Fodinicola acaciae: one gene and its partner. The protein of the gene in region 2 interacts with the protein of the main gene of each other region in a pairwise test. Links are inferred from orthologs where the notes say so. Each region holds a gene or a part of one and is shown on either strand. Other genes may lie near its edges.

The links.
Region 1: the proteins of thrS (region 2) and rplA interact in binary tests that used the Escherichia coli proteins (3 or more experiments, as listed by UniProt). The link is inferred for Fodinicola acaciae from one-to-one orthologs.

Annotation. Positions count from the first base shown.
Region 1 is NZ_WOTN01000002.1:496,510-500,320, reverse strand. Bases 1-2,758 are described here. They hold rplA (50S ribosomal protein L1), read right to left. Parts: upstream 1,861-2,758; coding sequence 1,141-1,860; downstream 1-1,140. Other genes in these bases: nusG (transcription termination/antitermination protein NusG), read right to left, coding at 2,388-2,758; rplK (50S ribosomal protein L11), read right to left, coding at 1,923-2,354; rplJ (50S ribosomal protein L10), read right to left, coding at 236-796; rplL (50S ribosomal protein L7/L12), read right to left, coding at 1-165. In the rest of the region: more of nusG, read right to left, coding at 2,759-3,122; preprotein translocase subunit SecE, read right to left, coding at 3,179-3,580. UniProt on the Escherichia coli protein: One of the primary rRNA binding proteins, it binds very close to the 3'-end of the 23S rRNA. Forms part of the L1 stalk. It is often not seen in high-resolution crystal structures, but can be seen in cryo_EM and 3D reconstruction models.
Region 2 is NZ_WOTN01000001.1:2,308,013-2,315,714, reverse strand. Bases 2,304-5,254 are described here. They hold thrS (threonine--tRNA ligase), read left to right. Parts: upstream 2,304-2,761; coding sequence 2,762-4,747; downstream 4,748-5,254. Other genes in these bases: GNX95_RS10730 (hypothetical protein), read right to left, coding at 4,845-5,254; GNX95_RS10740 (cupin domain-containing protein), read left to right, coding at 2,305-2,664; GNX95_RS10745 (Gfo/Idh/MocA family protein), read left to right, coding at 2,304-2,312. In the rest of the region: GNX95_RS10750 (amino acid permease), read right to left, coding at 1-960; more of GNX95_RS10745, read left to right, coding at 1,182-2,303; more of GNX95_RS10730, read right to left, coding at 5,255-6,077; GNX95_RS10725 (helix-turn-helix domain-containing protein), read right to left, coding at 6,120-7,196; GNX95_RS10720 (hypothetical protein), read left to right, coding at 7,485-7,702. UniProt on the Escherichia coli protein: Catalyzes the attachment of threonine to tRNA(Thr) in a two-step reaction: L-threonine is first activated by ATP to form Thr-AMP and then transferred to the acceptor end of tRNA(Thr). The rate-limiting step is amino acid activation in the presence of tRNA.

The DNA of each region.
Region 1 (3,811 bases), on a different replicon or contig from region 2:
CGCGGCGCCACCGCCGTCACCACCGGCCGGAGCGGCCACGACCGCGGCCGGAGCGGCGGCCTTGACGTCGAAGGTCTCCTCGAACTGCTTCACGAAGTCGGAGAGCTCGATGAGCGTCATTTCCTTGAAAGCGTCGAGCAGCTCGTCGCTGGACAGCTTCGCCATGTCTGGCATTCCTTCCTTGCTTGTTCGGGGCCGAAAGACCGGACCCGGGATACCGATTCGGGTGCGGGCCTCAGCCCTCGGCGCCGGCCTCCGCGGCGGCGTCGGTCGTACTAGCCGCGCCAGCGGCCTTCTTCTCCTGCAGTGCCGCCAGCGTACGAGCCAGCTGCGTGGCCGGTGCGGCGAACGTCGCGGCCGCCTTGGCCATGCTGCCCTTCATCGCGCCGGCCAGCTTGGACAGCAGGACCTCACGCGACTCCAGGTTGGCGAGCTTGGTGATGTCCTCGGCGGTCGCCGCGCGACCCTCGATGACGCCACCCTTGACGATCAGCAGCGGGTTGGCCCGGGAGAAGTCGCGAATCTGCTTCGCGGCCTCGACCGGGTCACCGCCGACGAACGCGATGGCGGTCGGGCCGACGAACAGCTCGTCCAGACCCTCCAGCCCGGCGTCCTTGGCGGCACGCTGGGTGAGCGTGTTCTTCGCGACGGTGTACGTCGTCTCACGGCCCAGAGCGCGACGCAGCTCGGTCAGCTGCGCAACCGAGAGGCCGCGGTATTCGGTCAGCACCGACGCCGACGAGTCACGGAACTTCGCCGCGAGCTCGGCAACCGCCTGCACCTTCTCGGACTTCACCGATGCCTCGGCAGTTTTGGCCACTGGTGACCTCCTCTCGTACTGCTCAAGCTGGCCGCTCACACAAAAAAGCCCCGCGCGCAGAGGCACGGGGCGATGACCGGCCTGCACTCACTGGACACGAGAGCAGGTGTACTTTCGCTTGTCCGTCCATCCTGCGCGGGCCGCCTCACCTGGGTGAGTCCTTCGGTCGGGTCAGGTGACCCGACAACCAGCGGTCTTCGGTTGGATCCGTCGTCAATGATACGTCAGCCGTACGCGCCGCTCGCGGCAGGGGTCCGGCAAAAAAACGGGACGCCCCTTTCCGTGCATGCGGTGCACGGAAAGGGGCGTTCCGACAAACGTCAGACGGTGGCTTCGTCGTCGACGAGGAGGTTGCGCGTGCGGTTCGGGTCGACCGGGATGCCGGGGCCGTTGGTGGTGGCGAACGTCACCTTCTGCAGGTAACGCCCCTTGGCCGCGCTCGGCTTGGCCCGGTTGACCTCCTCCATGGCGGCGGCGTAGTTCTCCACCAGCTTCTCCGCGTCGAAGCTCGCCTTGCCGATCACCAGGTGCAGGTTGGCCTGCTTGTCGATCCGGAAGTTGATCTTGCCGCCCTTGATGTCGGTGATCGCCTTCTTCACGTCGGTGGTGACCGTGCCGGTCTTCGGGTTGGGCATCAGGCCACGCGGGCCGAGGATGCGCGCGATCTTGCCGACCTTGCCCATCTGGTCGGGAGTGGCGATGGCCGCGTCGAAGTCGAGCCAGCCGCCCTGGATGCGCTCGATCAGGTCCTCGGCGCCGACCTCGTCGGCGCCGGCGTCGGCGGCCTCGGCGGCGCGCTCACCGGTGGCGAACACGATGACGCGGGCGGTCTTGCCGGTGCCGTGCGGCAGGTTGACGGTGCCGCGGACCATCTGGTCGGCCTTGCGCGGGTCGACACCGAGCCGGATCGCCACCTCGACGGTCGCGTCGTACTTGGTGGTCGAGGTCTGCCGGGCCAGCCGCGCCGCCTCCAGCGGGCTGTAGATCCGGTCGCGGTCGATGAGCTCGGCCGCCTTGCGATAACCCTTGCTGCGCTTCACTTCAGTTTCCCTTTCGGACGTGTGGTCGGCGGGCCAGCGCGTGGCCCTCCCACGTGGATCTGTCAGTCGCCGACGTTGATGCCCATCGACCGGGCGGTGCCGGCGATGATCTTCTCGGCCTGCTCGATGTCGATGGCGTTCAGGTCGGCCATCTTCTGCTCGGCGATCTCGCGCACCTGCGCGCGGCTCACGGTGGCCACCTTCGTGCGGTGCGGCTCGCCCGAGCCCTTCTCCACACCGGCCGCCTTGAGCAGCAGCCGCGCCGCCGGCGGGGTCTTGGTGACGAAGGTGAACGAGCGGTCCTCGTACACCGAGATCTCCACCGGGATCACGTTGCCGCGCTGCGACTCGGTGGCGGCGTTGTACGCCTTGCAGAACTCCATGATGTTGACGCCGTGCTGACCCAGCGCCGGACCGACCGGCGGCGCCGGGGTGGCGGCACCGGCGTTGATCTGCAGCTTGATGATCGCGGCGAGCTTCTTCTTCGGGGGCATGTCTGTCTTCCTGAATCGAGGTGGGGCTGGGGACTAGATCTTGGAGACCTGGTTGAAGTTGAGCTCCACCGGGGTCTCCCGGCCGAAGATCGACACCAGCACCTTGAGCTTCTGTGCGTCGGGGTTGATCTCGCTGATGCTCGCCGGCAGGGTCGCGAAGGCGCCCTCGGTGACCGTGACCGAGTCGCCGACCTCGAAGTCGACGACCTTGACCTGCGGCTTGGCCGGCTCCTTCTCGACGGCCGGTGCGAGCCACTTGACGATCTCGTCCAGCGACAGCGGGCTCGGCCGGTCGGCGCGCGTGGTGGCGCCGACGAACCCGGTCACGCCAGGGGTGTTGCGTACGGCCGACCAGGACTCCGGGGTGAGCTCCATCCGGACCAGGATGTAGCCGGGGAAGACCTTGGCCTGCACCTGCTGGCGCTTGCCGTTCTTGACCTCGGTGACCTCCTGGGTCGGCACCTCGATCTGGTAGATGAAGTCCTCCATGTCCAACGAGGAGATGCGGCTCTCCAGGTTGGTCTTGACCTTGTTCTCATAGCCGGCGTACGAGTGCACCACGTACCACTCGCCGGGAGCGATCCGCAGCTGCTGGCGCAGCTCCTCGACCGGGTCCAGCTCGGTCTCGGCGTCCTTCGGCTCGGCCGCCTCGGTCGCCTCGACGGCCTCGCCGGTCTGGCCGCTGGCGGTCCCGGCGTCGGCCACCTCGGCAGCCTCGACGGCCTCGTCCAGCTCGGACACGCGATCGCTCTCTTCCTGGTTCGACATTGCCTTACTCAGCCTTACTCATTTCGATGACCATGTGCGGCAGGCGCCGCGCTGGGCTAGCTTCCGGTCGTGCCGGTGCCGGCGGTGCCGCCGAAGACGATCAGCGCCAACCGAGCGAACCCGAGGTCCAGCAGCGCGACCAGGCCGGTCATCACGATCAGGAAGACGACCACGACCGCCGTGTAGGTGATCAGCTCCTTGCGGGTCGGCCAGATGACCTTGCGCAGCTCGGCGACCACCTCGCGGACGAACCGCAGCAGGAAGCTGACCGGGTTGCCGCGCCGGCCGGCCGGCCGGGTCTTCTTGTCGGCGTTCCTGTCGGACTTGGCGTCCGACTTGCGACCCCGCGAGCGGCTGTCCGCCTCGTCGGCGTCGTCGAGCTCGACCTCGTCGGTGTCGTCCGGCAGCACCGCGTCAGCCTCGTCGTCGGCCGGTGCGGAGCCTTTGCCCTTCGCCACGCTCGCCTCTTCCAATCGTCGGTTACCCCACCGGGCAACGGCCGGTGCCACCTGCTTTGTTCCAGGCCTTCGCCCACTGCATTGTTCCGGCCGTGACCCAACAGTGCAGGGGCGACAGGACTCGAACCTGCAACCTGCGGTTTTGGAGACCGCTGCGCTACCAATTGCGCCACACCCCTACGGGCCAGCTCGGCGCAGCCACCCCTTCAGGCATGCCGGGGCAGCGGCCGA
Region 2 (7,702 bases):
CAGGATGCGCGTCTGGCCGTAGAGCGTCACCAGCGTGACGCTGAAGATCGAGATGATCGCGCCGGCCGCCAGTACGGTCCCCGGCCAACTGGCGCCGACGATGTTCTGCAGGATCGCGGCCAGTCCGGCCTCCTGGTCCTTGAACCTCGCGGACGGCTGAGCGGCGACCGCGACGACGGCGACCAGGACGTAGACGGCGGTCACCGCGCCGAGCGCGATCAGGATCGCCAGCGGCATCGTCCGCCGAGGGTTCTTCACCTCCTCGCCGGCCGTCGACACCGCGTCCAGGCCGACGAAGGTGAAGAAGATGACGCCGGACGCGCCGATCACGCCGGCCAGGCCGTACGGCGCGAAGTTGGCCAGGTTGTCGGCTTTCCATCCGGCGATGCCGAGCACCACGAACAGCGCCAGCACGGCGATCTTGATCATCACCATGGTCGCGTTGACCCGCGCGGACTCGCTCGTGCCGCGGATCAGCAGCAGCGCGCACAGCGCCACCAGCACGACCGCCGGCAGGTTGACGATGCCGCCTTCGTTCGGCGCGGAGGCCAGCAGTTCCGGCAGCCGCAGGCCGAACAGGTTGTCCAGCAGTTGGTTCAGATACTGCGACCAGCCGACCGCCACGGCGGCGGTGGACACGCCGTACTCCAGCAGCAGACATGCGGCCACGACCATCGCGGCGAGCTCGCCCATGGTCGCGTACGCGTAGGAGTACGACGAGCCGGAGACCGGCACGGCGCTGGCCAGCTCGGCGTAGCAGACTGCGGTCAGGCCGGCGACGACCGCGGCGATCACGAACGACCAGACCACCGCCGGGCCGGCCATCGGCACGGCCTGCGACAGCACGAAGAAGATGCCGGTGCCGATGACCGCACCGATGCCGATGGTGGAGAGCTGGAACAGTCCGATCGACCGGCTCAGCTGTCCGCCGCCGGTGTCCGCGCCGGTCTCGGCGGCCATCGTGGCGACCGGTTTGCGGCGGACCAGCGCCGCCAGCAGGCGGGACGGAGCGGGTCGAGAATCGGCCACGGATCCTCCTCGACGGCCGGGAATCACGCCAGGGTCGGCCAGCGTACGCCAGCCCCGGACCGGCACGCCGCTGGTCTAGTCAGGATCGCCGGCGGCGCCGGTCGCCGACCTAGGGTGAGACGAGTGACGGACCGGATCCGGCGGGAGAGTGCATGAGCGACGCGGTCACCTACCAGTTCGAGTACGCGGACCGGCTGTCCGCGGTGTTCGTCGGGGCCGGTGGTCACTCCTACCGGAACATCTATCCGAGCCTCCAGTACGTCCCGGTGGACCTGCGTGCCGTGTGCGACCAGCAGGCCGACCGGGCCGGGACGTACGCGCGGATGTTCGGCGCGGCGGCCAGCTACACCGATCACCGCGAGATGCTGGAGCGCGAGCGGCCGACCGTCGCGTTCATCGTCACCGGATACCACGACGACGGCCGCGTGCAGGCGACCGAGATCGCCGCGGACTGCCTGCGTGCCGGCGTACACGTGTGGATGGAGAAGCCGACCGCCGCCTCTGTCGCCGAGGTCGAGATGCTCGCCGACCTCAGCGCGACGACCGGCCGGTATGTGATGACCGGCCTGAAGAAGATCTTCGCTCCGGCGATGGAGAAGCTGCACTCGATCGTGCACAGCCCGGAGTTTGGCCGGCCGACGTCGATCAGCGTGCGCTATCCGCAGGCCCTGCCGGCGCCGGAGCAGCGCCGCGACCTCAACGCGATGCGTGGGTTCCTCGACCACATCTACCATCCGGCCGCGATCCTGCATTATCTGATGGGCCCGGTCGCCGAGATGGGTTTCCAATGGGAACCCATCTCCGGCGCCAGCGTGGCGATGCTGCGGTTCGCCTCCGGCGCGGTCGGCACACTGCACCTGGCGGCCGGCATCGGTCCGGCGAGTCCGCTGGAGCGCGTCGAGGTCATCGGCGACGGCGCCAACGCCGTGCTGGACAACGGTGTGAAGCTCACGTACTACCGGCGCGGCAGCCACGGCGAGTACGGCCGCACGGGCAGCTTCCTCGTCGACGACGCGGCGGCGCCGCTGCACTGGGAGCCGGAGTTCTCGCTCGGCCAGCTGTCCAACAAGAACCTCTTCTATCTCGGCTATGTGCCGGAGCTCCAGCACTTCTGCGACGCCGTACGGGACGGCCGGCCGCCGGAGAAGGGCACGCTGGCGGACTCGCTGGCCATCATGCGGCTCTTCGACGCCTACCGGCGCGTCTCCACGGGAGAGTCCAATTCGTTGCCATTGGATGTCACGCAAGCAGCCAATCGAGCACCTGGAGAGTCCAATGAGTGACGTGGTGCCGGCGCGGCCGGCCGACAACGAGGTCGAGGACCATGACTGGGGGCGGCTGGTCTGGATGGTGTCCGGCCGGCTGGGCAACTCGACCGAGATGACCGTCGGCCGCTGCTACATCCGACCTGGCCGGCAGAATCCGCGTCACCATCACCCCAACTGCGACGAGGTCCTGCACGTGCTGCAGGGCACGATCGAGCACAGTGTCGACGACGATCGCGTACGGATGACAGCCGGCGACACGATCAGCATTCCCCGTGGAGCCGTACACAACGCGCGCAACATCGGCACCGCCGAGGCGATCTTCGTGATCGCGTTCTCGTCGGCGGACCGCCAGGTCGTCCCCGAGTAGGCGAGCGCCAGGGGAATCCCGTGCGGGCGTCGTCGACGGCCTGGATACGATCGGCGTGCAGTTTCACATGCACCGCTACCGAATCTGGGAGATCACCGTGTCCGCATCCGTCAGTCCCGCCGTGTCCGCCACCGTCGTGGTGCCGGCCGGCACGACGGCGGCGGAGGCGGTGGAGAAAGCGGGCCTGCCCACGACCGGCGCGCAGGCGATCGTCGTCGTACGCGACAGCGACGGCAAGCTGCGCGATCTGGAGTGGACGCCGGCCGCCGAGGAGCGCGTCGAGGCGGTGGCCATCGACACCGACGACGGCCGCGCGGTCCTGCGGCACTCGACCGCGCACGTCATGGCGCAGGCCGTGCAGGAGCTGTTCGGCGAGGCACGGCTCGGCATCGGGCCGCCGATCAAGGACGGCTTCTACTACGACTTCGACGTGCCGAAGCCGTTCACCCCGGACGACCTGGCCGCCATCGAGAAGAAGATGGGGGACATCGTCAAGTCCGGCCAGCGCTTCCGCCGCCGCGTCTATCCATCGCTCGACGAAGCCAGGGCCGAGCTGGCGGCCGAGCCGTACAAGCTGGAGCTGGTCGACCTGAAGTCGGAGGTCGACACCGACGAGGTGATGGAGGTCGGTGGCGGCGAGCTGACCGCGTACGACAACCTCGACCGCAAGACCGGCGAGCGGGTCTGGGGTGACCTGTGCCGCGGTCCGCACCTGCCCTCGACCCGGCACATCCCGGCGTTCAAGCTGATGCGCTCGGCCGCCGCGTACTGGCGGGGAAGCGAGAAAAACCCGCAGTTGCAGCGGATCTACGGCACCGCCTGGGAGAGCCGCGACGCGCTGAAGAACTACCTCGCGCTGCTCGCCGAGGCGGAGAAACGCGACCACCGCAAGCTCGGCGCCGAGCTGGACCTGTTCTCCTTTCCTGACGAGATCGGCTCCGGCCTGCCGGTCTTCCACCCGCGCGGCGGCATCGTGCGCCGAGAGCTGGAGAACTACTCGCGCGTACGCCACGAGGACTCCGGCTACGAGTTCGTCAACACGCCGCACATCACCAAGGGCCACCTGTTCGAGACCTCGGGCCACCTGCCGTACTACGCCGACACGATGTTCCCGCCGATGGAGCTGGAAGGCGCCGAGTACTACCTGAAGGCGATGAACTGCCCGATGCACAACCTGGTGTTCCGGTCCCGCGGCCGGTCCTACCGGGAGCTGCCGCTGCGGCTGTTCGAGTTCGGCACGGTCTACCGCTACGAGAAGTCCGGCGTGGTCCACGGTCTCACCCGCGTACGCGGCCTCACCATGGACGACTCGCACATCTACTGCACGCAGGAGCAGATGCCCGGCGAGCTGCGCAGCCTGCTCGCCTTCGTGCTCGACCTGCTGCGCGACTACGGCCTGGACGACTTCTACCTGGAGCTGTCCACCCGTGGCGACGGCCCGAAGTTCCTCGGCTCCGACCAGGAGTGGGAGGAGGCCACCGAGACGCTGCGGCAGGCCGCGCTCGACTCCGGCCTGGAGCTGGTGCCGGACCCCGGCGGTGCGGCGTTCTACGGTCCGAAGATCTCCGTGCAGGCCCGCGACGCGCTCGGCCGCACCTGGCAGATGTCGACCATCCAGCTCGACTTCAACCAGCCGAAACGCTTCGAGCTGGAATACCAGGCCGCCGATGGCACACGTAAGCAGCCGGTGATGATCCACCGCGCGCTCTTCGGCTCCATCGAACGCTTCTTCGGCATCCTGCTGGAGCACTACGCCGGTGCTTTCCCGCCCTGGCTCGCGCCGGTCCAGGTCGTCGGCATCCCGGTGTCCGACGCGCACGTCGACCACCTGGAGAAGGTCGCCGCGCGGCTGCGCGAGAAGCGGATCCGGGTCGAGGTGGACACCTCCGACGACCGCATGCAGAAGAAGATCCGCACGGCGCAGAAGCAGAAGGTGCCGTACATGCTGATCGCCGGCGACGACGACGTCGACAAGGACGCGGTCAGCTTCCGTTATCGCGACGGTACGCAGAAAAACGGCGTGTCCATCGACGAGGCGGTCGCCGAGATCGTCGACGCGGTCGCCACCCGCAAACAGGTCTGAGTGCAGCTCCGGCACACACCCGTTGTGCCGGAGTTTTGGAGCCTGTTGGCAAAATATGGTGCTCGGCTATCGCGTGCCAGGGTTTACCAACAGGCTCTTACGCGCTGACGCCGACCTCGGCGTCCAGCCGCGTTTCCTGGCTCTGCTTGGCATCGAAGGCACGGTCGAAGGCCGGCATCCTCGCCACGCCGGCAATCCTGCCTACGGCCGTCGGCTCACTTTCGGGCAGGACCGGATGCAGGCCGAGGATGCGTGCCGCCTCCGCCGGCGGCGCCGGTGGGAGGCCGTTGAGAAAGTCGGCCCACACGGTGCGATCGCGTTCCAGCGCCTCCAGATACTGGACGCAGATCCGCGGCGTGATCATCCGCAGCCGGTCGCGGGAGGCCCGCAGCGCGCGGCGCATCCGCTCCTTTTGTTGCTCACCACAGGAAATCGCCGGGATGCGCCGGAGGATCGTCGCGATCATCTCCGCGCGCGCCGCCAGGAATCCCTCCCAGTACGGCTCGTCCGCGTCGTGCACCGGCCGGCCGTTGTCCAGCAACGCGAACACGCCTTCGGCCAGGCAGTCGCCGAACTCCTCCGAGCCGGCGCGGGCGGGATCCGCGTACGGGTCGAACGGCGCCTGCTTCACCGACCCCATCGCGGTCACCGGGTTGAGCCGGTCGCTGTCGACCAGGAAGAACCAGTCTTCGTTGTAGATGGTGGGGAAAAACGAGGCGGACCGGCCGGCTGGCACGGCCAGTGCGCCGCCGCCGATGAAGGTCTCCTGCTCCTCGCCGATGGCGCGCCACGCGTGACAGACCACGGAGTTGTCCGGGAAGCCGGTGTTTTTCAGTCCCACGGCGGCGAAACTGTCCAGCAGGCCGGCGGCCGTGCGTACGCTGCGCGGGCTTGGCACGGTGATGTCGTCGTCGAGGAACAGGATTCGCTGCCAGCCGGCCATAGCGGCGACCGCGAGTCCGACGTTGCGCTTGAGGCTGGTGTCGGTGGGCCGCCGCAGCTTCTGGTTGACCGGCAGGGTGGAGGTGGCGAACGCCGGCACGCGCGGCTTGGCGATGTCCAGCGCCATGAAGCCCGGAACGTCGGTCGCATAGCGCACCGCCTGTCGCGCTCTGGCGTTTCGGCTGCAGAGCACGACGAGCGCGCATTCGAGGTTTCTGGCCAGCGCTATCGCATTACGCAGGTTTCTGGTCGGCCGTACGGTCGGAACGACGATCGCGTCGATGCGATCGGAGGGGTCCAGCGCGACCGGTGCCGGTGCGAGCAGGTGCGTGTGCGAACTGTGGTGGCCGATCTGCTCTCGCGAGGCATCGACGTTGACGCCGTTCACTGGACATGGCCTCCAACGGCCTCGGTGGGTCGACTCGGGACGCTAGGCATTCGGCGGCTCCGACCACTTGTGCAGCACCGTACCGGGGGCCGTCCAGTCCGGTGTCAGCGCGATGGCCTCGAAGATGCCGACGCGGAAAAGCAGGCTGTAGGTCCAGGCGGCCGGAAACTCCGACGCGATGTAGGCACCGTTACGGTCACGGAACCGCACGTCGGTCAGCGCTCGCACCGCGCCGTAGGTCCCCTGGCCGTACATGCCGTTGCAGATGGTCACCGTGCGTTTGCGGTTGAACGGGTTGAGGCCTCGCACGAACTGCGCCACGTCCGCTCGCAGTGTCCTGCGTTCGTCGGCGTCGAACTGCGGCGAGAACCGGGTCACGCCATCGTCGGTGCGCACCTCGAAGGCGGCCTCGGCGGTGTCGTCCTCGCGGCGGGCCTGCCTGACCGGCAGCGGCAGCGACCGCAGCAGCTGCCTGGTGACCACGTTCCAGTCGACGCCACCCAGCATGATCAGGTGGGTGGTGTAGTCGTCCTCGCTGAGGTGGTTTGCCAGCTTGAAGCGCACGTTGGCGTTCGGGTTGGTCGCGCGTACGTGGCCGAACAGCTCCACCAGCGAGTCCAGGTCGGCGTAGTCGTAGAGCCGCACGTAGTCGGGGTCCGCCGGATCCGCGTACGGCATCTTGCCGCGGATGTCGTCCGGCAGCTGAGCGCAGACGATGGTCACGTTCTCGCCGTCGGGAAACCGCCACGGACCGCCGCCGATCTGGTTGATCTCGGTCGGCGTGGCCGGCGGCGCCTCGCCGGTGGCCGTGGCGCGCAGCTCGAGCAGCTCGGCTTCCAGCTCGTCGCGCCGGGCCAGCTCCTCGCCGGTCAGGTCGGCGACCGGCACCGGCTGCCACCGGCGCGCGTCGGCGGAGCGTGTGCTGGCGAAGAGCTCCGCGTACGTCTTCAGACGCTCGACCGGCGGTGGGGTGGGGTTGTCGGCGTTCTCCCAGGCGGAGATCAGCGGACCGCTGACCCCCATCACGTTGGCGAGCTGTGCCTGCTTGATGCCGCGGCCGGTGCGGAGTGCTTTCAGGCGCCGGGCCAGCGCCGTGGCGGCAGCAGCGTTGGAGGCCATCCCCCTCCTTCCGCCGCGTTGCGTCCCCTATGTGTACTACAGCTTGCTTCAGTTGACAACTTAAGCTTACGCTCGTGTCGAGCCTGTTCAGCTTAATTCACTGAAGTTGACTGAAGGGCGGGCGGCAGATGAAGTTTCCGGATCGACAGCGATCGCCTCCACTGCCGTGTGGCGAGATCTGACGCCACTGGACCGCGGCGACAAGCCGCGAAAAGGGTACGGCACCCCTGGCTGCCACCAGAGGTGCCGTGAATCCACAAGCCTGCTTCTGCCGAGCGAGGTCTTGCGATGTTGATGTTAGCCCTCCCGTACGCCGTGGTAAATCACCTGGTCATCGCGTCGGACGCCGGTGCGGCGCCGTCGCCGTTGCTGTTCGTCGGCCTGCTGGTGCTGGCCGTCGTCGCGCTGGTCGGCTGGGGCCTGCGCCGGATCCGTCCGGTGTTGGTCCTGGTGGCCGACCTGTTCCGGATGGTGGTGATGACCGCGTTGACGCTGGTCGTGGTCGG